4 regions of the Streptomyces sp. NPDC058239 genome follow, and region 1 is predicted to be linked to each of the others. Evidence: riboswitches for the same ligand, from Rfam matches in the RefSeq annotation. Region 1 holds a riboswitch; each other region holds the start of a gene.
What was found. A riboswitch is a leader RNA that binds a small molecule or an ion and turns the genes downstream of it on or off. The one in region 1 is predicted to bind cyclic di-AMP.
Positions count from the first base shown of each region.

Region 2: it holds a riboswitch for cyclic di-AMP, as region 1 does, so the genes downstream of both, ACFVYE_RS31570 (peptidoglycan DD-metalloendopeptidase family protein) here and ACFVYE_RS28580 (NlpC/P60 family protein) in region 1, are expected to answer to the same signal.
Region 3: it holds a riboswitch for cyclic di-AMP, as region 1 does, so the genes downstream of both, ACFVYE_RS10435 (transglycosylase family protein) here and ACFVYE_RS28580 (NlpC/P60 family protein) in region 1, are expected to answer to the same signal.
Region 4: it holds a riboswitch for cyclic di-AMP, as region 1 does, so the genes downstream of both, ACFVYE_RS23065 (M23 family metallopeptidase) here and ACFVYE_RS28580 (NlpC/P60 family protein) in region 1, are expected to answer to the same signal.

Region 1 covers NZ_JBHVWS010000031.1:88,279-93,562, reverse strand. The annotation lists gene ACFVYE_RS28590 (M23 family metallopeptidase) at 1-419, shown strand, start outside; gene pcrA (DNA helicase PcrA) at 470-2,908, opposite strand; cyclic di-AMP (ydaO/yuaA leader) riboswitch at 3,167-3,332, shown strand; gene ACFVYE_RS28580 (NlpC/P60 family protein) at 3,331-4,488, shown strand; gene ACFVYE_RS28575 (hypothetical protein) at 4,570-4,923, opposite strand; gene ACFVYE_RS28570 (NlpC/P60 family protein) at 5,282-5,284, shown strand, end outside.
Region 2 covers NZ_JBHVWS010000038.1:6,247-11,530, reverse strand. The annotation lists gene ACFVYE_RS31585 (STM4012 family radical SAM protein) at 1-322, shown strand, start outside; gene ACFVYE_RS31580 (STM4011 family radical SAM protein) at 331-1,209, shown strand; gene ACFVYE_RS31575 (SGNH/GDSL hydrolase family protein) at 1,258-2,103, opposite strand; gene ACFVYE_RS31570 (peptidoglycan DD-metalloendopeptidase family protein) at 2,293-3,249, opposite strand; cyclic di-AMP (ydaO/yuaA leader) riboswitch at 3,255-3,409, opposite strand; gene ACFVYE_RS31565 (alpha-galactosidase) at 3,703-5,284, opposite strand, start outside.
Region 3 covers NZ_JBHVWS010000006.1:97,107-102,390, forward strand. The annotation lists gene ACFVYE_RS10420 (DUF501 domain-containing protein) at 1-225, opposite strand, end outside; gene ACFVYE_RS10425 (septum formation initiator family protein) at 285-755, opposite strand; gene eno (phosphopyruvate hydratase) at 858-2,138, opposite strand; gene ACFVYE_RS10435 (transglycosylase family protein) at 2,451-3,206, opposite strand; cyclic di-AMP (ydaO/yuaA leader) riboswitch at 3,210-3,381, opposite strand; gene ACFVYE_RS10440 (transglycosylase family protein) at 3,681-4,625, opposite strand; gene ACFVYE_RS10445 (cytochrome P450) at 4,731-5,284, opposite strand, start outside.
Region 4 covers NZ_JBHVWS010000022.1:23,134-28,417, forward strand. The annotation lists gene ACFVYE_RS23060 (aldo/keto reductase) at 1-136, opposite strand, end outside; gene ACFVYE_RS23065 (M23 family metallopeptidase) at 277-1,455, opposite strand; cyclic di-AMP (ydaO/yuaA leader) riboswitch at 1,467-1,619, opposite strand; gene ACFVYE_RS23070 (PP2C family protein-serine/threonine phosphatase) at 1,954-3,042, opposite strand; tRNA gene ACFVYE_RS23075 (tRNA-Met) at 3,356-3,429, opposite strand; gene ACFVYE_RS23080 (SPFH domain-containing protein) at 3,551-4,750, opposite strand; gene ACFVYE_RS23085 (hypothetical protein) at 4,853-5,074, opposite strand.

The DNA of each region.
Region 1 (5,284 bases):
CCGCCCGCAAGGAGGCGCTGCGCCCCAAATTCCTCCTGCCGGTCGCGCAGCACGGCCTCAGCGCGTACTTCGGCCAGGCGGGCGTCAACTGGATGTCCGTGCACACGGGCATCGACTTCCCCGTCTCGTACGGCACTCCCGTGATGGCCGCGACCGACGGCACCGTACGCACCCAGTGGAACAGCGCCTACGGGAACATGGCCATCGTCACCATGGCCGACGGCACCGAGACCTGGTACTGCCACCTCAGCAGCACCAAGATCCGCTCCGGCCCGGTGAAGGCCGGCGATGTCATCGCCTACTCCGGGAATTCAGGGAACTCCACCGGTCCGCACCTGCACTTCGAGGTACGGCCCGGGGGCGGAGCGGCAATAGACCCGCTGCCCTGGCTCCGCAGCCACGGCGTCGACCCGACCTGAGCCACCCGGCGGCCGGTGCATCTGCCCCGGCCGCCTGCCCGGCTACCGGACTACAGCTTCTCGACCGGCGCGTAGCGCAGCAGCAGCTTCTTCGGCCGCTCGTCCCCGAAGTCGACCGTCGCCTTCGCCTGGTCGCCGACGCCCTCGACCGCCGTGACCGTGCCGAGCCCGAACTGGTCGTGCGTGACCCGGTCCCCGACCACCAGCGTGACCGTCGGCCTGTCCGAGGTGCGCCGCGTCGCGAAGCCCGAGGGGCCCGACCGGGCGCGCGACGAGGACAGCGACGAAGTGATCCCCGACGTCGGTCCGGCCGGGGCCGCCATCGGCCCGGTCCGCTTCCACTCCAGGTGCTGGTCCGGGATCTCCTCCAGGAACCGCGACGGCGGATTGTACGAGGGCTGCCCCCACGCACTGCGCATCGCCGCCCGGGTCAGATAGAGCCGCTCGCGGGCCCGGGTGATCCCGACGTACGCGAGCCGCCGCTCCTCCTCCAGCTCCTTCACCTGTCCCAGCGCGCGCATGTGCGGGAAGACGCCGTCCTCCATGCCGGTCAGGAAGACCACCGGGAATTCGAGGCCCTTCGCGGTGTGCAGCGTCATCAGCGTGATGACACCGGAGCCGTCCTCGTCCTCGTCGGGGATCTGGTCGGAGTCGGCGACGAGCGCGACCTTCTCCAGGAATTCGGCGAGCGTGCCCGCACCTTCCTCTTCCCCCCGCTCCTGCTCGAATTCGAGGGCGACAGCGGCGAGTTCCTGAAGGTTCTCGATGCGGGTCTCGTCCTGCGGGTCGGTGGATGCCTGAAGCTCGGCGAGGTAGCCGGTGCGCTCCAGCACTGCCTCCAGAACCACCGCCGGGCCCGCACCGGACTCGACGATCGTGCGCAGCTCCTCCATCAGCGTGTTGAACCGCTTGACGGCGTTGGCCGACCGGGCCGCCATGCCGTACGCCTCGTCGACCCGGCGCAGCGCCTGCGGGAAGGTGATCTTCTCGCGCATGGAGAGCGCGTCGATCATCGCCTCGGCACGGTCGCCGATGCCGCGCTTGGGCACATTGAGGATGCGGCGCAGCGGGACGGTGTCCTCGGGGTTGGCGAGGACCCGGAGGTAGGCCAGGACGTCCCGGACCTCCTTGCGCTCGTAGAAGCGCACGCCGCCGACGACCTTGTACGGCAGTCCGACGCGGATGAAGATCTCTTCGAAGACACGGGACTGCGCGTTCGTACGGTAGAAGATCGCGACGTCGCCCGCCTTGGCATCGCCCGCGTCGGTCAGCCGGTCGATCTCGTCGGCGACGAACTGCGCCTCGTCGTGCTCGGTGTCGGCGACATAGCCGGTGATCCGGGCGCCCGTGCCGGCGTTCGTCCAGAGGTTCTTGGGGCGGCGGCTCTCGTTGCGCTCGATGACCGCGTTGGCGGCGGACAGGATCGTCTGCGTGGAGCGGTAGTTCTGCTCCAGGAGGATCGTGGTCGCGTTCGGGTAGTCCTCCTCGAACTGGAGGATGTTGCGGATGGTCGCGCCGCGGAAGGCGTAGATCGACTGGTCCGCGTCACCGACGACGCACAGCTCGGCGGGGGCGTCGCCCTCGCCGGCCGGGCCGACCAGTTCGCGCACGAGGGTGTACTGGGCGTGGTTGGTGTCCTGGTACTCGTCGACCAGGACGTGCCGGAAGCGGCGGCGGTAGTGCTCGGCGACGTCGGGGAAGGCCTGGAGCAGATGGACCGTCGTCATGATGATGTCGTCGAAGTCCAGCGCGTTGGCCTCGCGCAGCCGGGACTGGTACATCGCGTAGGCCTGGGCGAGGGTCTTCTCGAAGCCGTCCGCGGCCTGACCGGCGAAGGTCTCCTCGTCGATCAGCTCGTTCTTCAGGTTGGAGACCTTGGCCGTGAACGCCTTCGGCGGGAAGCGCTTCGGGTCGAGGTCGAGATCGCGGCAGACCAGGGCCATCAGGCGCTTGGAGTCGGCGGCGTCGTAGATCGAGAACGACGAGGTGAAGCCGAGCTTCTTCGACTCGCGGCGCAGGATGCGTACGCACGCGCTGTGGAAGGTCATGACCCACATGGCGTTGGCGCGCGGTCCGACGAGTTGCTCGACGCGCTCCTTCATCTCGCCCGCGGCCTTGTTGGTGAAGGTGATCGCCAGGATCTGGCCGGGGTGCACCCCGCGCTCGGCGAGGAGGTGGGCGATCCGGTGGGTCAGCACCCGGGTCTTTCCGGAGCCCGCCCCGGCGACGATGAGCAGCGGGGAGCCCGCGTGGACCACGGCGGCGCGCTGCTCGGTGTTCAGCCCGTCGAGGAGCGCCGCGGAGTCGATGACGGGGCGGTGCGCGCCGTCGCGGTAATACGCGTCCCTGGGCGGCGGGGACCCGTCGAATACGCCCGCGAAGAGGTCCTCCGGCACCGCTTCGGGTGCGGAGTCCTCGGGGGGCGGCGGGGGCTCTTCCTCCGAGTGCTGGAGGCCGGCCAGGAAGCTGTCGTCAAAGAGGCTGCTCATCGCTTGTCGAGTCTAGGCCGCCGCAACGACACACGACGGCCGCATGGCGAACCGCACCCGACGGCCGGGCACACAAAGACAGCGGGCACCCACGCCGCGTAAGGGAATACGGGCCGTCGTCGGCCCTCGCGACCCCCACTTCATCAAGGTCACGAAAATGTATCGGGCATATCGAACATCGACCTTCACAGCAGCACCACGGGTTGGCTAGCGTGCTCGACCGGGCGGCCCGTACCCCCTGAGGCGAGCCACGCCGAGCGGGCGCCCGCGCCGAATCCGGCCTGCCCTCACGGGAGTTCGGAACCGGGGACCCACACGCAGCACCGGGGTGAATCGGTCCTTATCCCCCACTCGGACCGTAGGGCAGCCTTCCGTTCCGCCCGAACCCGACAGCTAACCCGGTAGGCGGTCCACGGAAGGAGATGCCGGCCTTGGCGTCGCATCGCAAACCGCGCACCCGGGTGCGCACCACCACACCGGCCGTAGGGCTCACCACGGCGGCTCTGGCGTCCGTGACCCTGCTCTCCACACAGAGCGCCACGGCCGCCCCCGCCCCGAAGCCCAGCATCGAGGACGTCCAGAAGAAGGTCGACGACCTCTACCGGCAGGCGGGCACCGCGACCCAGCAGTACAACCAGGCAAAGGAAAACTCCGCCACCCAGCGCGCCAAGGTCGACGCCCTGCTGGAGGACGTGGCGAAGCGCGCCGACAAGCTCAACGACGCCCGCAGGACGCTCGGCGCCTACGCGGCCGCGCAGTACCGCACCGGCTCCATCGCACCGAGCGCCACCTTCTTCCTGGCAGACGACCCGCAGTCGTACTTCGACCAGAGCCAGCTGATGAGCCGGATGACCGGTCAGCAGCAGAAGGCGGTCACGGACTTCCGTACGCAGCAGGCCAAGGCGTCGAAGAAGCGTGCCGAAGCGGTGCAGAGCCTGGAGACGCTGACCTCGACACAGACCACGCTGCGCACCAGCAAGGAGAACGTCCAGAAGAAGCTGGGCGACGCGCGCGCGATGCTGTCGAAGCTGACTGCCGAGGAGAAGGCGCGGCTCGCGGCGCTGGAGCGCAAGAAGGAGGCGGAGGCCAAGCGCAAGGCGGAGGAGCTGGCGCAGCAGCAGGCCGCCGCCAGGGCCGAGGCGGACCGCAAGGCCGCGGAGGCCGCGAAGGAGGCGGAATCCGGCAGCGGTACGGGCACGGGCACCGGAACCGGCTCGGGCAGCAGCGCCACCACCAAGGCGGAGAAGGCCCTCGCCTTCGCCGCGGCCCAGATCGGCAAGCCGTACGTATGGGGCGCGACGGGCCCGTCCTCGTACGACTGCTCCGGGCTCACCCAGGCCGCCTGGAAGGCCGCGGGCGTCGACCTCCCGCGCACCACCTGGGACCAGGTGGAGACAGGCACCCGGATCGCGACGGCGGATCTGCAGCCGGGCGACCTCGTCTTCTTCTACGACGACATCAGCCACGTCGGCATCTACAAGGGCGACGGAATGATGATCCACGCGCCGAAGCCGGGGGCGAATGTGCGCGAGGAGTCGATCTACTACATGCCGATCTACGGCAGCGTGCGACCGTCGTAGCGGCTCACGCCCTTGCGTCTTCAGCTGCCGGACGGGCTTGGATTCCACGCCCGTCCGGCAGCGTGGGCGGCACGGGCCGGCTCAGGTCCAGAGCGTGGCGATGAAGATGTTGGCGAGCGTCAGCCCGCCCACCGCCGCGAAGGCGCCCTTGTCGACCTTCTCCTCGTCCCGCTTGACGTAGACGAGCGCGAGGATCACGACCAGGAGCAGCAGCTTGACCCCGATCTTGATGTTGTTCACGTGGTGGTCGTCGGCCTCGTTGAGCCCGACCAGCGCGACACCGGTGACCAGCATCGTCAGTGCGCCGTGCAGCATCGCCGGGACGAACCGGGCCGTGCCCGCGCCCATCGCCTTCATCTGGGTCAGGAAACCGCCCAGCAGCGAGGCGATACCGATGATGTGCAGGGCGACGAAGACATTGATGAGTACGTCCATGGGTCCGCAGCCTAGCCCCGGCCATATCACCACTCCGCAGGCAGGTGCGACTTCCTGTCGCTTCACTCACACCTGCACCAATTGCCTGACTCTGGTGCAATTTTTCCGATCAATCGGCGACAGCGCCGCGCCAAATTCGGGCAATAGGCTTCATTACGACTCTTCCCCGTGCCCCGGGTTTAGCGTCCCTACCCAGGTGACCGGCTTCACCGCCGCTCCGCACCCGGACGGCGAACCGGTCACCCCGCCGAGAAATCCGGCGGCGGGCCGCTCCCCCTGTTGGTGACCCGCCGCCGGACCTCGGGCGGGCCCGCCGGTAGTCCCCGACGGGCAGTCGCCAGGAAGGACGCACGCCCCCGTG
Region 2 (5,284 bases), on a different contig from region 1:
GGACTTCTCGCGCGCCGAGGTCGGACGGTACGTCGACGGCGACGAGGCCCGCCGCCGCCACCTCCTGCAGTCCGTCCTCCAGGCCGAGGGGCTGCAACCGGCCGACTACCGGGAGAGGTTCGGCACCTCCCCGGCCGACGACTTCCCCGCCGAACTGGCCCGGTTCGAGGCGCGCGGCTGGCTCGACGCGACGGCCGGGGCGTCCGGGGCGTCCGGCCCGCTGCGGCTCTCCCCCGAGGGCCTGGCCCACTCCGACGCGCTGGGCCCCGAACTCTTCTCCCCCGGCGTACGGGCCGCGATGGCCGCGTACGAACTGAAGTGAGCGCGCCCATGGACCTGACCATTCTCTATCGCGGTCCGCTCGCGTCCTGCGATTACGACTGCCCGTACTGCCCGTTCGCCAAGCGGCGCGACAGCCGGGAGCAGCTGCGCGCCGACCGCGCCGCGCTGGAGCGGTTCACGGCGTGGGCCGCGGCGCAGACCGGCGACCGGATCTCGGTCCTGTTCACCCCGTGGGGCGAGGGTCTGGTCCGCTCCTGGTACCGGCGTGCGCTGGTCGAGCTGGCGCAGCTGCAGCACATCGGCCGGGTCGCGATCCAGACCAATCTCAGCACCCGTACGGGGTGGCTGGCCGAGGCGGGGGACGCCGGCCGCGAGAAGATCGCGCTCTGGTGCACATACCACCCGGGGCAGACTCCGTACGAGCGGTTCGTCGCCAAGTGCCGGGAGCTGACCGCGCTCGGCATCCGCCACAGCGTCGGTGTCGTCGGGCTCGACGGCCATCTCGACGAGGCGCGGCGGTTGCGGGCCGGCCTGCCGGACGAGGTCTATCTCTGGGTGAACGCCGCGGAGGGGCACACCTATACGGATGAGGAAGCAGATCGGTGGACGGCCCTCGACCCGCTCTTCCCGTACAGCCGGCATCCGCACCGGTCGGCCGGGCTGCCCTGCCGGACGGGCGAATCGGTCATCTCGGTGGATGGTGACGGCACGGTGCGGCGCTGCCATTTCGTCCCGGCGGAGCTCGGCAACCTCTACGACGGGAGCTACCGGCGCTCTCTCGGCCCGCGGGCCTGCCCGCTGGCTGTCTGCGACTGCCATATCGGCTATGTGCATCTGGAGACGCTGCCGCTGTACGACGTCTTCGCGGGCGGTGTGCTGGAACGGATACCGGCTTCCCCGTTGTCGCCCCTCGCCGGACGGGCCTGAACCTCCAGGCCGTCCGGCGAGCGAGGGCACCACGGTGGCGGACGCCGCCTAGAGCGGCAGGAGGTCCGGCCGCTTCGCCTCGACATGGTCGCCGGAGGACTCGCCGCGCAGTCTCCGGCCGATCCACGGGACCAGGTACTCGCGCGCCCAGTGGATGTCGTCGCGCCGTACTTCGAGCGTTCCGCGCTGTGCCTGCGGGGGCCATTCCTGGTCTGGGTCGGCCGGCACATCGATGCCGAGGACCTGGGCGGCGCGCAGCGCGACCCTGGTGTGTCCCTCGGGCGACAGATGGAGCCGGTCGTCGTCCCAGGCGCGCCTGTCCTGGACGGACCGCAGCGACCACAGGTCGAGGACCGGGCAGTCGTAGCGGTCGGCGATGGACCGCACATGGGCGGTGTAGGTGGCGATCTTGCCGCGCAGATGGCGCAGCACGGGAACGCCTCGGGTGTCGAAGCCGGTGGTGACCAGGACGGTGCCGACCGATTCGGTCAGCTCGGCGACCGCCCGCTCGAAGCGCTCGGCCACGTCGTCGGGGTCGGTGCCGGGCCTGATGATGTCGTTGCCGCCCGCGCAGAAGCTCACCAGATCGGGTGCGAGCTCCTTGGCGCGCGGCACCTGCTCCTCGACGATCTGGTCGAGGAGGCGTCCGCGTACGGCGAGATTGGCGTACCTGAAATTCCCGTGAGTGGAGCCTTCGGTACTCGTCCCCGCATCGGGGTCCGGGAGCTGGTCCGCGAGAAGTACCGCGAAACGGTCTGCCCAGCCGACGAAGGTTCCGTCCGGGCCGGGGTCGCCGACTCCCTCGGTGAAGCTGTCGCCAATCGCTGCGTACGACCCGATGACGCCATGTCGGTTGATGACGCCACGTTGATTTTTTCTCGAATCGTCTGCCACAAACGCTTATCCTGCACCGCCGAATGTGACCTACGCGACCGCAATAAGGGGTTGACGGGTGGTGAGATAGACCACCCGGTCAGTTTTTGGTAAAGGGGGAATAAGCAGAAGGGGCGGTGCGCCGCCGCGCACCGCCCCTTCTGTGTTGCTCAGTTCATGCTTTGTTGCTCAACTGCCCGCTCGTCCGGCTCAGACGTAGATGCCGTGCGAAGCCAGGAAGGCGATCGGGTCGATGTCCGAGCCGTACGCCGGGCCCGTGCGGACCTCGAAGTGCAGGTGCGGGCCGGTGGCGTTGCCGGTGGCGCCGGAGAGGCCGATCTGCTGACCGGTGCTCACGGCCTGGCCCGCGGAGACGGAGATCGAGGACAGGTGACCGTACTGCGAGTAGTGGCCGTCGGCGTGCTTGATGACAACCTGGTTGCCGTACGCGCCGCCCCAGCCGGCGGTGACGACGGTGCCGGAGGTGATGGCCTTCACACTGGTGCCGGTGAAGACGGGGAAGTCGATGCCGGTGTGGCTGCCGCTGGACCAGTTGGAGCCGGAGGCGCGGTATCCGGTGGTGTGGTTGCCGGGAACCGGGTGGCTGTAGCCGGAGCTGTTGCTCTGGCCGGCCGGGGCGGAGGTCTTGGACTCCGTGACCGTCGAGACCTTGGCCGGGGCGGACTTGGCCGGGGCGGACTTCTCCACGACCGACGAGGGCACCGAGAGGGCCTTCGACGGGAGGGCCGCACCCGTGCCGGCACCGGTGGACGCGGCGTCACCCGACGCCTTGCCGCCGAGCGTCAGCTTCATGCCCGGGAGGATCAGGCCGGGGTCTTCACCGACGACCTTGCGGTTGTCCTGGTACAGCTTCTGCCAGCCGCCCTTGACCTTGTGCTCGGTGGCGATCTTCGACAGGTAGTCGCCGGAGACCACGGAGTACGTCGTGGTGGCGGCCTGCTTCTGCGCGACCGGCTTGGCCGGGGCGGAGTGCGTGGCGGCGGAGGCCGACTGCGGCACGGCGGTCGGGGCCGACTGCGACGCGGCGTGAGCACCGGTGGCGCCGAGCAGCGGCAGTGCGATGACAGCACCACCGGCGCCTGCGGCGGCGACGCCACGGGCGATGATGCCGGACTTCGTACGACGGTGCTTACCCGATATGGGCATGACGTGCTTCCTCTCCGGCGCCTGCGAGGTGAGCTGTCGGGTTCGGGCTGGAGATGCCCGGCCGCGCTGAGCGCGACTTCACCCCTAGCCGGCCGGATTTCTCCGATCGGCGGCCTACCTGGTTCCCCCGCTCCTGCCACGCGATGAGTGGGTGCGAATTCCGGTCGGCGGCAGGACTAGGCGGTCCGTCCGGATTGACGGTGACCGTAAGCGAGTCGGGACGGCGATAACAAGTGACTGGTTCCGTACCGGAATCCGCGCTCGGAAATCGGCACGGAATTCCGGTCACACTCCGTGGATTAAGGATCTTGGCTTTCCGCACCGCGCACGGAATGCCCGACCGCCCCGCCGGCACACACCGTCACGGATATGATTCCGCTCACGAGGGGGCGACCATCTCCCGTACAAGCGGGGCACATTCAGCCAAATACACCCATTGCGGACATATCGCGCTCATCGTTCGCGTCGGAGCCTCAGCACCCGCGCATCGAGATCCCCCCGAAGCCCGGTGTGCAGCCCCTGATGCAGCAGTACCGAACCGTGGTGAACCGCCCCGGTGTCCAGGCAGGTGTATGTCGCTGCGGGGTCGATCCCGCGCAACCGCAGGGCCGGGGGCCGCTCCCCGTACCTCTGTGCCTCCAGCCACATCAGGACCACGGTCTCGTCCCCGTGGACGTACTGGACCGCGCTGAGTCCGCCACGCGGGGCGCGCAGCCGGTACAGCGCGCCGTGCTGCACCACCGGCCGGATCTCCTTGTAGAGGTCCACCCAGGTCCGCGCCTCGGCCAGCTCGTCCTCGCTCCAGTCGGTGAGGTCCCCACCGACCCCGAGCACACCGGCCATCGCGCTCACGAAACGGAACCGCAGTGAGCTGACCCTGTCGTTGAGCTGGATATTCGGGCTGTCGGTGACCCAGGCTGCCATCACCCGGGCCGGATGGATCTGACCGAAGCCCTCCTGGATGGTGAGGCGGTCGAGCGGGTCGGTGTTGTCCGAGGTCCACACCTGGTCCGTGCGGGACAGAATCCCCAGGTCGATCCGGCCGCCGCCGCCCGAGCACGACTCGAAGGCAACGGTGGGGTGCGCGGCCCGGAGCCGGTCGATCAGCGCGTACAGGGCGTCCACGTGCTCGATCCAGAGCTTCTGCTGATACTCCTCACCCGGCCAGCCCGCGTCGGTGAAGCAGCGGTTGAAGTCCCATTTCACATAGTCGACGGGCGCACTGGAGAGCAGTGTGTCCAGTTGCTCCCACAGATAGTCCTGCACATCGGTGCGGGCCAGATTGAGCACGAGTTGATTGCGGAACTCGGTCCGCGCCCGTCCCGGGAAATGCTGCACCCAGTCGGGGTGTGCGCGATAGAGATCGCTGTCGGCATTGACCATTTCCGGCTCGACCCAGATACCGAACTGCATGCCGAGTCCGTGCACTTCGTCGGCGAGCGGCTTCAGTCCGCCGGGAAAGCGGTCCGGATTCGGCGTCCAGTCGCCGAGCCCGGCGCGGTCGCTGGTGCGCTGCCCGAACCACGCGTCGTCCACGACGAACAGCTCGACGCCCATCGCGGCGGCGCGCTCGGCGAGGGCGCGCTGCTGCTCCTGCGAGATGTCGAAGCCGGTCGCCTCCCAGGAGTTGTAGAGCACCGGCCGCAGGCTGTGTGCGTCCGGGATCACATGGGCCAGCTGCCAGGCGTGCCAGGCCCGGCTCGCCCCGCCGAACCCCTCCGCACTCCACAGACCGGCGAAGACGGGGGTGGTGTACGACTCCCCCGGCGCGAGCAGCAGCAGCCCCGAGTCGTCGTAGCCGGCGCCGCCGGTGATCTGCACGAGCCCATCGGGGAGCTGCTGTACGGAAATCCGCCACGACCCGGACCAGCCGAGCGCACAGCCGTACACCTCGCCGCCCTCCTCGGTCGCCGCACCGTCGGCGTCGAGTGCGACCCACGGCAGGTACTGGTGCCCGGTGTGGCCGCGCCTGCTGGAGATGACGTTCTCGCCGTACGTCAGTTCCGTCCGTGCGAGCTGCGACTCCGCCGCCCAG
Region 3 (5,284 bases), on a different contig from region 1:
GCCGATCGCGGAAGCGGCACGCGGACACGTCAGGTAGTACGTCGTCGGGAACGGCGTACCGTCCTCCAGCCGGGGCTGCGTCTCGACCACGTCCGGGTTGCCGCACGGGCAGCGGTGCGCGATCGCGCGCAGCCCGCGCGGCGGGCGGCCCAGCTGCTGCTGGAACGCGGCGATGTCCGCCTCGGTGGGCGCGGTGGACTCGGTCTGCGGAGGGGGGGTTTCCATGCCTGCCTAGGTTCTGATCGGGCTGCTCGAACTGCGGTTCTGCAGATGGATGAAGAGAGTCAGTCGCGGTCGGCGCTGTCGACGCCGTCCCAGAGATTGGAGTGCCACGGCCGACCGGACTCGTCCGTCTTGCCGTTGCGCTCCTTGACCGCGTCGGGGTCGATCACCGTGTAACCGGTCTCCCCGGGGAGAAGGTAGTGCAGGTGCTTGCGGGCCAGCTGCCTGATGTACGCATCGTCCTGGAGGCGCGCCTTCTCGTCGCGCAGCTCCTCGGTGCGGGCCGCGGCCTCCTGCGCCATACGCTCCTGTTCGGCGATCTCGTCCCGCTGCGACACGTACTGCCGCATCGGGTACGCGAGGGCGACCACCAGGGAACAGACGACGAGAGCGAGGAAGGCCGCCCGGCCGGTGAGCCGGGAGCGGCGGGCCTGACGGCGGCTCTGCGACCGGTAGACGCGGGCGGCGGTCTGCTCGCCGAGCAGCCGCAGCCGGGTCGCGGTGGAGAACCGGTCCCGGTCCTTCGCGGCCATGTCTCCGCCTCCCCATTACGCACGTCCGTCCCCGCACACGGTACGGGACCGAGTGCGGGGACGGACGGAGGCCGGGGACTTCTGCCCTCGAAGGGCCGGTGCTCAGCCCTTGAAGCGCGGGAACGCCGAGCGGCCCGCGTACACCGCGGCGTCGTCGAGGATCTCCTCGATGCGCAGCAGCTGGTTGTACTTGGCGACGCGGTCCGAGCGGGCCGGGGCGCCGGTCTTGATCTGACCGCAGTTCACCGCGACGGCGAGGTCGGCGATGGTGACGTCCTCGGTCTCGCCGGAGCGGTGGGACATCATGCACTTGAAGCCGTTGCGCTGGGCCAGCTCGACGGCGTCCAGGGTCTCGGTCAGCGAACCGATCTGGTTGACCTTGACGAGCAGGGCGTTGGCGGAGCCCTCCTCGATGCCGCGGGCCAGACGCTCCGGGTTGGTGACGAACAGGTCGTCGCCGACGATCTGCACCTTGGCGCCGAGCTTCTGGGTGATGACGTTCCAGCCGGCCCAGTCGTCCTCGTACAGCGGGTCCTCGATGGAGACCAGCGGGTACGCGGAGACGAGCTCCTCGTAGTACTCGGTCATCTCGGCGGCCGAGCGGGACTTGCCCTCGAACTCGTACTTGCCGTCCTTGTAGAACTCGGACGCGGCGACGTCGAGCGCGAGCGCGATGTCCTTGCCCGGGGCGTAGCCGGCTTCCTTGATGGCCTCGAGGATGAGGTCGAGGGCGGCGCGGTTCGACTCCAGGTTCGGCGCGAAGCCGCCCTCGTCGCCGAGACCGGTCGAAAGACCCTTGGTCTTCAGGACCTTCTTCAGCGTGTGGTAGACCTCGGCGCCCCAGCGCAGGGCCTCGGAGAAGGACTCCGCGCCGATCGGGGCGATCATGAACTCCTGGATGTCCACGTTGGAGTCGGCGTGCGACCCACCGTTGAGGATGTTCATCATCGGGACGGGCAGCAGGTGCGCGTTCGGGCCACCGAGGTAGCGGAACAGCGGCAGGTCCGAGGCCTCGGAGGCGGCGTGGGCGACGGCCAGCGAGACGCCGAGGATGGCGTTGGCGCCGAGCGAACCCTTGTTCTCGGTGGCGTCCAGGTCGAACATCGCCTGGTCGATCAGCCGCTGCTCGGTCGCGTCGTAGCCGACGAGCTCCGGGCCGATCTGCTCGATCACGGCGAGGACGGCCTTCTCGACGCCCTTGCCCTGGTAACGGTTGGGGTCACCGTCGCGAAGCTCAATGGCCTCGAACGCACCGGTGGAGGCGCCGGACGGCACAGCAGCACGACCCGTGCTGCCGTCGTCGAGGCCAACCTCGACCTCGACCGTGGGGTTCCCCCGGGAGTCGAGGATTTCCCGGGCTACGACGACGTCGATGGACGGCACGAGGCATCTCCTTCTGGGATATGACACTGATTGTGCAGGGTCACTTTGGCCTTGCGACAAGAGCCTAACCGGCCCGGCCCGCTCAGCCGGACGACCGCCCGCCCCCTGGGACGAAAAAGGACCCAAGAACGCACATTGCCTGACAAACGGTCAGAATTTTACTGGTCAGTAACTACAACAGTTGAACGATCACCCATAGTCGGCGTCCCTGTTCGACAGACGACACAGAGGTGACGCGTCACGCGGAAACCCCGGCCCGGCGCATACGGGGGATTGCGCGCCGGGCCGGGGTGCTCAGGGGGAGAGCCCGGACTACTTCGTCAGGTGGAGCTGCTGACCCGGGTAGATCAGGTCGGCGTCCTTGACGATGTCCTTGTTCAGCTCGAACAGCTGCTGCCAGCCGCCCTTGACCTTGTGGTCGGCGGCGATCTCGCTCAGGGAGTCGCCGGCGGCGACCTTGTACTCGCCGTCGCCCCTCTTGACCTTCTCGCCGGTCGGGGTGGTGACGGTCTTCTTCGACTCGGCCTGCGGGGCGGCGGAGCGGTCCGAGCGGGAGGCGGCCGGGGCCTCGGTGCGCTCGGCCTTCTCCGGCTGGGCCTGCTTCGGCGCGGCCGGGGTGCTCTTCTGCTCGGTGGCGTTGGAGCTGGAGGTGGAGTTCGAGGAGGAGCCGGCGTCGACGCCCGGGTCGACACCGTCATTGGTCAGGTTGCCGGCACCGGCGCAGCCCCAGGCACCCGGCCCCTGCATGTCGAGGAGCTTCTCGGCGACGGTGATCTGCTGAGCCTTGGTGGCCAGGTCGGCACGGGGGGCGTACTGCGTACCACCGGCGGCCGCCCAGCTGGACTGCGAGAACTGCAGACCGCCGTAGTAGCCGTTGCCGGTGTTGATGGACCAGTTGCCACCGGACTCGCACTGGGCGACGGCGTCCCAGGTGGCGACGGAGGCGGCGGAGGCGCCGGTCGCGCCCATCAGCGGTACGGCGACAGCGGTACCGGCGACACCGGCGAGCGTGGCGATACGGACGGCCTTGGACGGGCGGCGGTGCTTGCCCTTGCTGGAAAACAGCATGGAACTTCTCCTCACCGACGCCTACGAGGTGAGCTGTCGGGTTCGGGCCAAGTGAGTTGCCCGGTCGCACGTCCTAGCACGCGACTTCACCCCAAGCCGGTCCTGATGCGTCTCTCGACGATCGGGCCCGGCGCTTACCTGGGTCCCCCGCTCCTGCCTACGGCGCTTTACGCGTCTGTTCCCTTCGACCGACGGCAGGATTCGGCGTGACGGTCGACGGGGCCCGCGGTGCGAGCGGTTCCGACCGTAAACATACGCAACCCTCACATTCAAAGACGGACACATCGGACAATCTTCCCCTACTTGCATCTGAGGAACCGTCGTTTTCGCAGGTGGGGGCGGTGCGGAAGGGTTCCCCAGGCGCGACACGCCAGTTGACGCAAAGAGACCCATGTCTCACTTACACATAAGCGGACATAGGTCCCTGAACTACCCCAGTTTTCGAGGCTCTTTTAACCGATTTTCAGACTGTCCTCACTCGGCCTTCACATCGAGATCGAGGCTCTGGCCAGGGAGGATGAGGTCCGGATCGGAGCCGACGGCATCCTTGTTGGCCTCATAGAGCGCGGGCCAGCCACCGGCAACCTTCTGTGCGTCAGCAATCGCCCAGAGGTTGTCGCCGGGGTGCACGGTGTACGTACCGTCGGCGGCCGAAGCGCCCGCGTCGCGCGCGTCGGCGTCACCGCGGGAGGCATGGCGGCCCGACTCGCGGTCGGCGCCGTTCGCGTCCTGACTCGCTTCGGGAGCCGGTGCGCCACGGTGCTTGCCACCGACACCATCGGATGAATCGGATGAGCCGGATGAATCGGGCATCTTGGTGGACGGAGTGGCCGACGCGGTGGCGGAAGGCTTCGCGGACGTCTTGGCCTTGCCGGCCGACTTGTCGGCGCTCTTCGAACCCTTCGAGCCGCCCGTAGCGTCCGAGGCGCTGTCCGACGGCGTGGCGTCATCGGACGGGGCCGCCGACGCACCGTCAGCCTCCTCCGCGCTCTGCGTCGGCTCGGAGGAGGGCGCGGACCCCGGGTCGACACCCGGCAGCGTCCCGTCCACCGCGAGGCCGGAGATGACCGCACAGCTGGGCCACGCCTGCGGGCCCTTGTCGTCCAGGACCTTCTGGGCCACGGCTATCTGCTGCGCGCGGCTGGCGAGGTCGGCACGCGGGGCGTACGCCTCGCCGCCGTACGACTTCCAGGTCTCCTGCGAGAACTGCAGCCCGCCGTAGAAGCCGTTGCCGAGGTCGGCGCTCCACATGCCGCCGCTCTCGCACTCCGCCACCCGGTCCCAGGTCGTGGCCTCGGCCGCGTGCGCACCGGCCGCGCCGAGCAGCGGGATGGCGATGGCCGATCCGGTCACGCCCGCGGCGACGACGATGGCGGGTGCCTGACGAGGGCGACGGTGTCTGCCGTTCGCGGAGCCCATGGGGTTGCCTTCCGTGTGACTGACGAGTGACTGGTGAGTCGAACGGTGAACCTAGCGGGACTCGAACGTGTGTCACAAGTCGATGCAGCGCAGATCACGTGAAAGTCACAGAGTTGACGAAGTGTCACTTTGCGTCGGGGCGGACCCCGGCGCGAACTCCACAGGCAGAGTGCGCAGTCCACGCATGATGAGCCCACCACGCCACCGCAAATCGGTAGGTTCCACCGCAAGCCGCAGATCCGGAAGGCGCCTCATGAGCGTCGCGAGCGCGGTCTGTCCCTCCAGTCGGGCGAGCGGTGCTCCCAGGCAGTAGTGGATGCCGTGCCCGTATCCGAGGTGCTGATTGTCACGCCGTGCGAGGTCGAGCGTGTCGGGGTCCTCGAAGCGCTCCGGGTCGCGGTCGGCTGCGGCGAGTACGACGAGTACGGGGTCGCCGGCCGCGATGTCCTGCCCGCCGAGCGTCAGCGGCTCGGTGGCGAACCGCCAGGTCGCCAGCTCCACCGGGCCGTCGTACCGCAGCAGTTCCTCGATCCCGGTCTCCAGCAGATCGCTCTCCTGCGCGTCGAGGGAGTGCTGCAGCCGCTCGCGCTGCGCGGGGTTGCGCAGCAGGGCGTACACCCCGTTGCCGATGAGGTTGACCGTCGTCTCGAAGCCGGCGA
Region 4 (5,284 bases), on a different contig from region 1:
TGCCGCCCGCCGCGGTGTAGGCGTCCAGCACGGCGAACGACTGCGCCTCGTCGGCGGTCCAGCCGAAGACGTTGCCGCCGAGGGCGAGCGGAAAGACCTGGAGGCCGGAAGGGCCCAGCTTACGAAGAGAAGTCATAACTGGATCAACGGATTCCGGCAGGTCCGCTATTCCGGCAGACCGGCAGCCCTGACGTCGGGGGGTGAGCGTCAGGACTGCCGGGGTTCAACGGCCTGTGAATGGGCTCGGATCACGAAGGCCGGGAGGCGGCCGGCGGATCAGGGGTTGAGGCCCTTGTCGCGCAGCCAGGCCATCGGGTCGATGCCCGTACCGTCGGGGGTGTGGACCTCCAGGTGGAGGTGCGGGCCCGTGACATTGCCGGTCGCACCGACCCGGCCGATGGTCTCACCGGTGGTGACCTTCTGGCCGACACTGACGCCGATCGAGGACTGGTGGCAGAACCACAGCTCCGTACCGTCCTCGAGCTCCAGCACCGTGCGGTAGCCGTACGAACCGGACCAGCCTGCCGACTTGATGGTGCCGCCGTGTACGGCCTTGATCGGGGTGCCGGTCGGCGCCGCGAAGTCGAGGCCGGTGTGGTAGCCGGAGGACCACATCGAGCCGGCCTGGCCGAAGGTCGAGGTGATCGTGTACGAGGAGGTCGGGATGGCGTAGCTGGCGGCGAGCTTGGCGAGCCGCAGGGCCTCTGCCTTCGCCTTGGCTTCCTCCTCCGCCTTCTTCTTCTCGGCGGCGGCCTTGGCCTCGGCCGCGTCCTGCTGCTTCTTGGCCTCGGCGGCGGCCTTCTCCGCGGCCGCCTTCTCCTGGGCCGCCTTGGCCTCGGCGTCGGCGGCGTCCTGCTGCTGCTCGGCCTGCTGGAGGATGCGGGCGCGGAGTGCCTCGCCCGCGTCCGCCGTGCCCTGCTCGGCCTCGGCGGTGGTGAGGCCGGCGGTGGTGAGCGGGGCGGCAGCGACGGCGGCGGCCTTGTCGGCATCGGACTCGCCGGAGAACAGGGAGCCCACGCCGGGAAGGGACTTGGCGTCGGGGAGGTTGTCCGAGATGGAGTCGGGAAGGGAGATGGAGACCGGCGGCTTGCTCTGCGCGGTGGCCATGCCGCCCGCGCCGACTGCCGCGATGACACCGACCCCGAGCACCGTGGAGCTACGGGCAAGTCCGTTGCGCTGCTTGGCGACGCGATGCTTGCCGCGTACGGGGCGGACGGACTCCTCGGTGGGGTTCCACTCGTCCCAGCTTCTGTCGGGCTCGCCGTTGACGTCGGCGCGGAATTCGCTGCCGAACTCACCGGCGAAGTCGCCGCCCGTCTCGGCGCCGAACGCCGTTCCCGTCCCGGTGGTTCCGTAGTCGGAGCCGAAATCGGATCCGAAGTCGGCACCGAAGTCGGAACTGAACTCGGGGTTGAACCGAGAGGGGGCCTCGGGGGCAGGCTTGTTGGACGCCACGGGGGCGCACTCCTTTCCTTCCTTCTCGCCTACCGGGTTAGCTGACGGGTTCGGAGCAGGAAGGTCTCCTACGGGCCCCTCTGCCTCTCACGAGACACAGGTGTCCGATTCACCCCATGTAGGTGGTTCCCCGGTTCCCTTGCGGAATTCGGCGCTCGCGCACGGTGCCGCCACTGACGACGGCTGGGACGACCGCGCTGCGTTATCGAACGTTAATAGACACACGGGTCTGATTCCAAGCTGTTCCCACTGATCGTTCAGGTCTTTGGCCTGGACTTTACGGGACACAACCGGGTGGAATCGGACGAGTTGATCGACCCTCAGCCATTACCCGGTTTCTGACGTTGCGTCAAATGTTATGCGGAGCGACGCCTTTCGGTTACGTACGGTGGCATCCCGGACCGAGGCCGCGCCCCAGGCCGCGCGAGACACTCGACCCGCGCGAGACACCCGACCCGCACGAAGCACCCGATCCACACGAAGCACCCGCCCCACCCGTCACGTCGTTTCCTGGCCCACGATCTTCACGGTCCTGCGCCGGTCCGGCTGCCCCTCTGCGGGACGTACGACCGCGAGCAGCGCCATGTCGTCGGTCGTCTCACCGCCCGTGTGCAGCCGCACGTCATCGGTCAGCGCGGACAGCAGCTCCTCGGGCCCCGGAAAGATCCGCCCGCGCAACCGGGCCGCCGGGTCGTAGAAGACCCCGTCCGAGTTCCGCGCCTCGGAGAGACCGTCGGTGTACAGGAGCAGAGTCGTCCCCGCCGGCAGATCCCACTCGTCCGCCCGGTCGGGCCACACCCCCAGGTCCATCCCGAGCGGCAGCGCCGGCACCGTGGACCCCAGCACCTCCACCGCCCCGTCCGGGTGCAGCAGGATCGGCTCGGGGTGACCGCGGTTGACGATCCGCACCCGGGACACCCCGGACGGGATCTCGGCCAGTACGGCCGTGATGAAGCCCTCGACCGCGTCCAGCCCGCCCCTCGCCCCCTCCCGCGCCAGCGCCCGCTCCAGCCGCTGCGCCACGCCCTCCAGCGAACGCTCCTGCTCGGCCGCCTCCCGGAACGCCCCGATGACCACCGCCACCGACTCCACGGCGTCGAGCCCCTTCCCCCGTACGTCCCCGACCACCAGACGCACCCCCTGCGGGGTGTCCGCCACGGCGAACAGATCTCCGCCGACGAACTCGTCAGCCTGCGCCGCCTCGTACCGCGCCGCCACATGCAGCCCGCCGATCCGGTCGGACGGCTTCGGCAGCACCGCCCGCATGGCGGTCTCCGCGATGACCCGCGCGGAGGCCAGTTGCTCATTGCCGCGCCGTACGACCGTGTTGATCACGACCGCGAGGACCGAGACGGTGGCCAGGGTGAGCAGCTCGATCAACGGCACGACCAACGGCAACGGGTTGCTGTACAGCCGCAGCACGGTGACGGCCAGCATCGAGGCGATGCCGGTACAGATGGTGCTGGGCAGCGAGAAGAACGGCGCGGCGATCAGCGGGGCCGCCACGAACAGCGGAATGGCAGTGAAGACCGGCGGGGTGAAGAGATCGAACACCAGCCCGCCGAGGATCATCAGGGCGGGCAGCATGCGGACGAACCGCCGGGAACGGGTGCCACCCTCGGCATGTCTGCCGCGCCGCTTCAGCCGCTTCCACACCTGTGGTCTCCTGCCCGGTACGCGCGCGGCTGCGGACGGTACCGCGCCCCACCCCCAGGCTCGCCGGAGCGGAGCCGTGCGGCGACTCCTCATCGACCAATGGGGGTACATACGTGGTACAGGTCACACACCGCCCGGACCTGCTCCTTCATGGGCCCGCAGGCCGGCCGTCCCACGTCCCGGAACGCGACGCGAAATGAATCAGGCCCGGCACGCTGCATGCGTGCCGGGCCTGATTCTTCAGTAGCGGGGACAGGATTTGAACCTGCGACCTCTGGGTTATGAGCCCAGCGAGCTACCGAGCTGCTCCACCCCGCGTCGGTAAACACAACTCTACGGCATGTTCGGCGCGCGAATGACCACTCGGCGAATCATGGCCACTCGGCGCCCGGTCCGTGCCCCCCGACGTGGTGACGCCGAACCGCGTGGCCCCGCCCCCTCAGTGCGTCTCGGTGATGCGAGGAGTGGCTTTCCCGTCGACCGCCGGGGGCTTCATCGGCTTCGCGCCGCGCTGCAGCGAGTGAAGGATCGCCAGCCCCTGGCCGACCACGCCCGCCGCCATCTCATTGACACCGTTGGTGCCGTTGAGAACGGTGAGGTCGGCCCCCGACATGCCGCGGGCGGCCGCGTCGGCCAGGGCGGGCAGGTTCTCCACGATGCGGTTGGCCGCGATGAGCTCCTGGTTGCCGTCGCGCAGCGAGGTGGCGCGCACGCTGTTGGCGTCGGCCTGCGCCTGGGCGAGGGTCCGTTCGGTGTACGCGCTGCCGTCGGCCTCGAACTTCACCCGGTCACGGGCCGCTTCCGCGAGAGTGCGCTGCCGGTACGCCTCGGCATCCGCCGGCCGCCGGACCTCCGCCTCGAGCCGTTGCGCGGCGAGAGCGGCCTGCCGCTCCGCCAGCGATGTCTGCTCCTCGATGACCTCCTGCGAGGCCCTGGCCTGGGCGAGCGGTCCGGCCTGCGCGGCGCGGGCGTTGTACTGCTCGGTCTCGGCGAGGAAGCCGGCCCGCTTGATCGCGGTGTCACGCTCGTACTCCGCCTTGAGCGCGGCGGCCTGCTGCTCGCGCTGGCTGGCTTCCTGGTCGGCCCTGGCCTCGGCGATCCGGGCCTGGCTGGCGACCGCGGCGGCGTGCGGGGCGGCGAGGTTGTTGATGTAGCCGGTGGCGTCGTCGATCTCCTGGATCTGGAGGGCATCCACCACGATGCCGAGCTTCTCCATCTCGCCGTGGCTGCCCGCGATGACCTCCTGGGAGACCCGGTTGCGCTCGCGGATGATCTGCTCCACGGTCAGTCCGCCGACGATGGAACGCAGGTGGCCTGCGAAGATCCGGCCGACGAGCTCCTCCATCTGTTCCTGCTCGGTCAGGAAGCGGCGCGCCGCGTTGGCGATGGACACGGCGTCGTCGCCGACCTTGAAGACGGCAACGGCCCGGACGTTGAGGCGGATGCCCTGCTGCGTCACGCAGTCCTCGGTGATCTCCGCCTCGCGCAGCGCCAGGGAGAGCATGCGCGCCTTCTGCTTCACGGGGAGCACGAAACTGCCGTGTCCGGTGACGATCCGGAACTGGGTGTCCAGCTTCTGCCCCTTGGAACCGGATATGAGCATCGCCTCGTTGGGGGCGGGAACGTGCCAGAAGAACATCGGAAGACTCCTGCCGTACGTAACTGCACGACCTGCCTACGTCACTGCCACTGCTCGGCGCAGACACCTCACTGCTCGGCGTAGTGACGTCATTGCTTCGGCTCAGGACGGCAGTCGTTCCACGATCACGCCCCGCGCCGAGACCGAGTCGACGACAACGACGCGTACGTCCCTGTCGATCGACGTCGCCGACCATGCGGTGTAGGCCTCCGACCCACCCCGTACGGCCACCAGCACTTCGCCCGGACCATCGGCGGGAATCGGCACAGTGACGCGCCCGAGCGCCCCGACCGGGCTCCGGGCGGACTCATCCGCCGTGTGCATGCGCCCTCGCGAGTGTCCCTGCGTACGCCTGCTCACACCACCGCTCACGCCGCTGCCCACGCCGTTTCTCACGCCGCTCCATGAACACGAGGCGACCCCGCCTCCTGGAGGCTTGAGCCTCCCTCGACACTTCCACGGTACTCCGGGCCCGCCCCGGAGGATCGCTCCGAAGGACGGCCCCGAACGACAACGAGCGAGGGTAGTTATGTG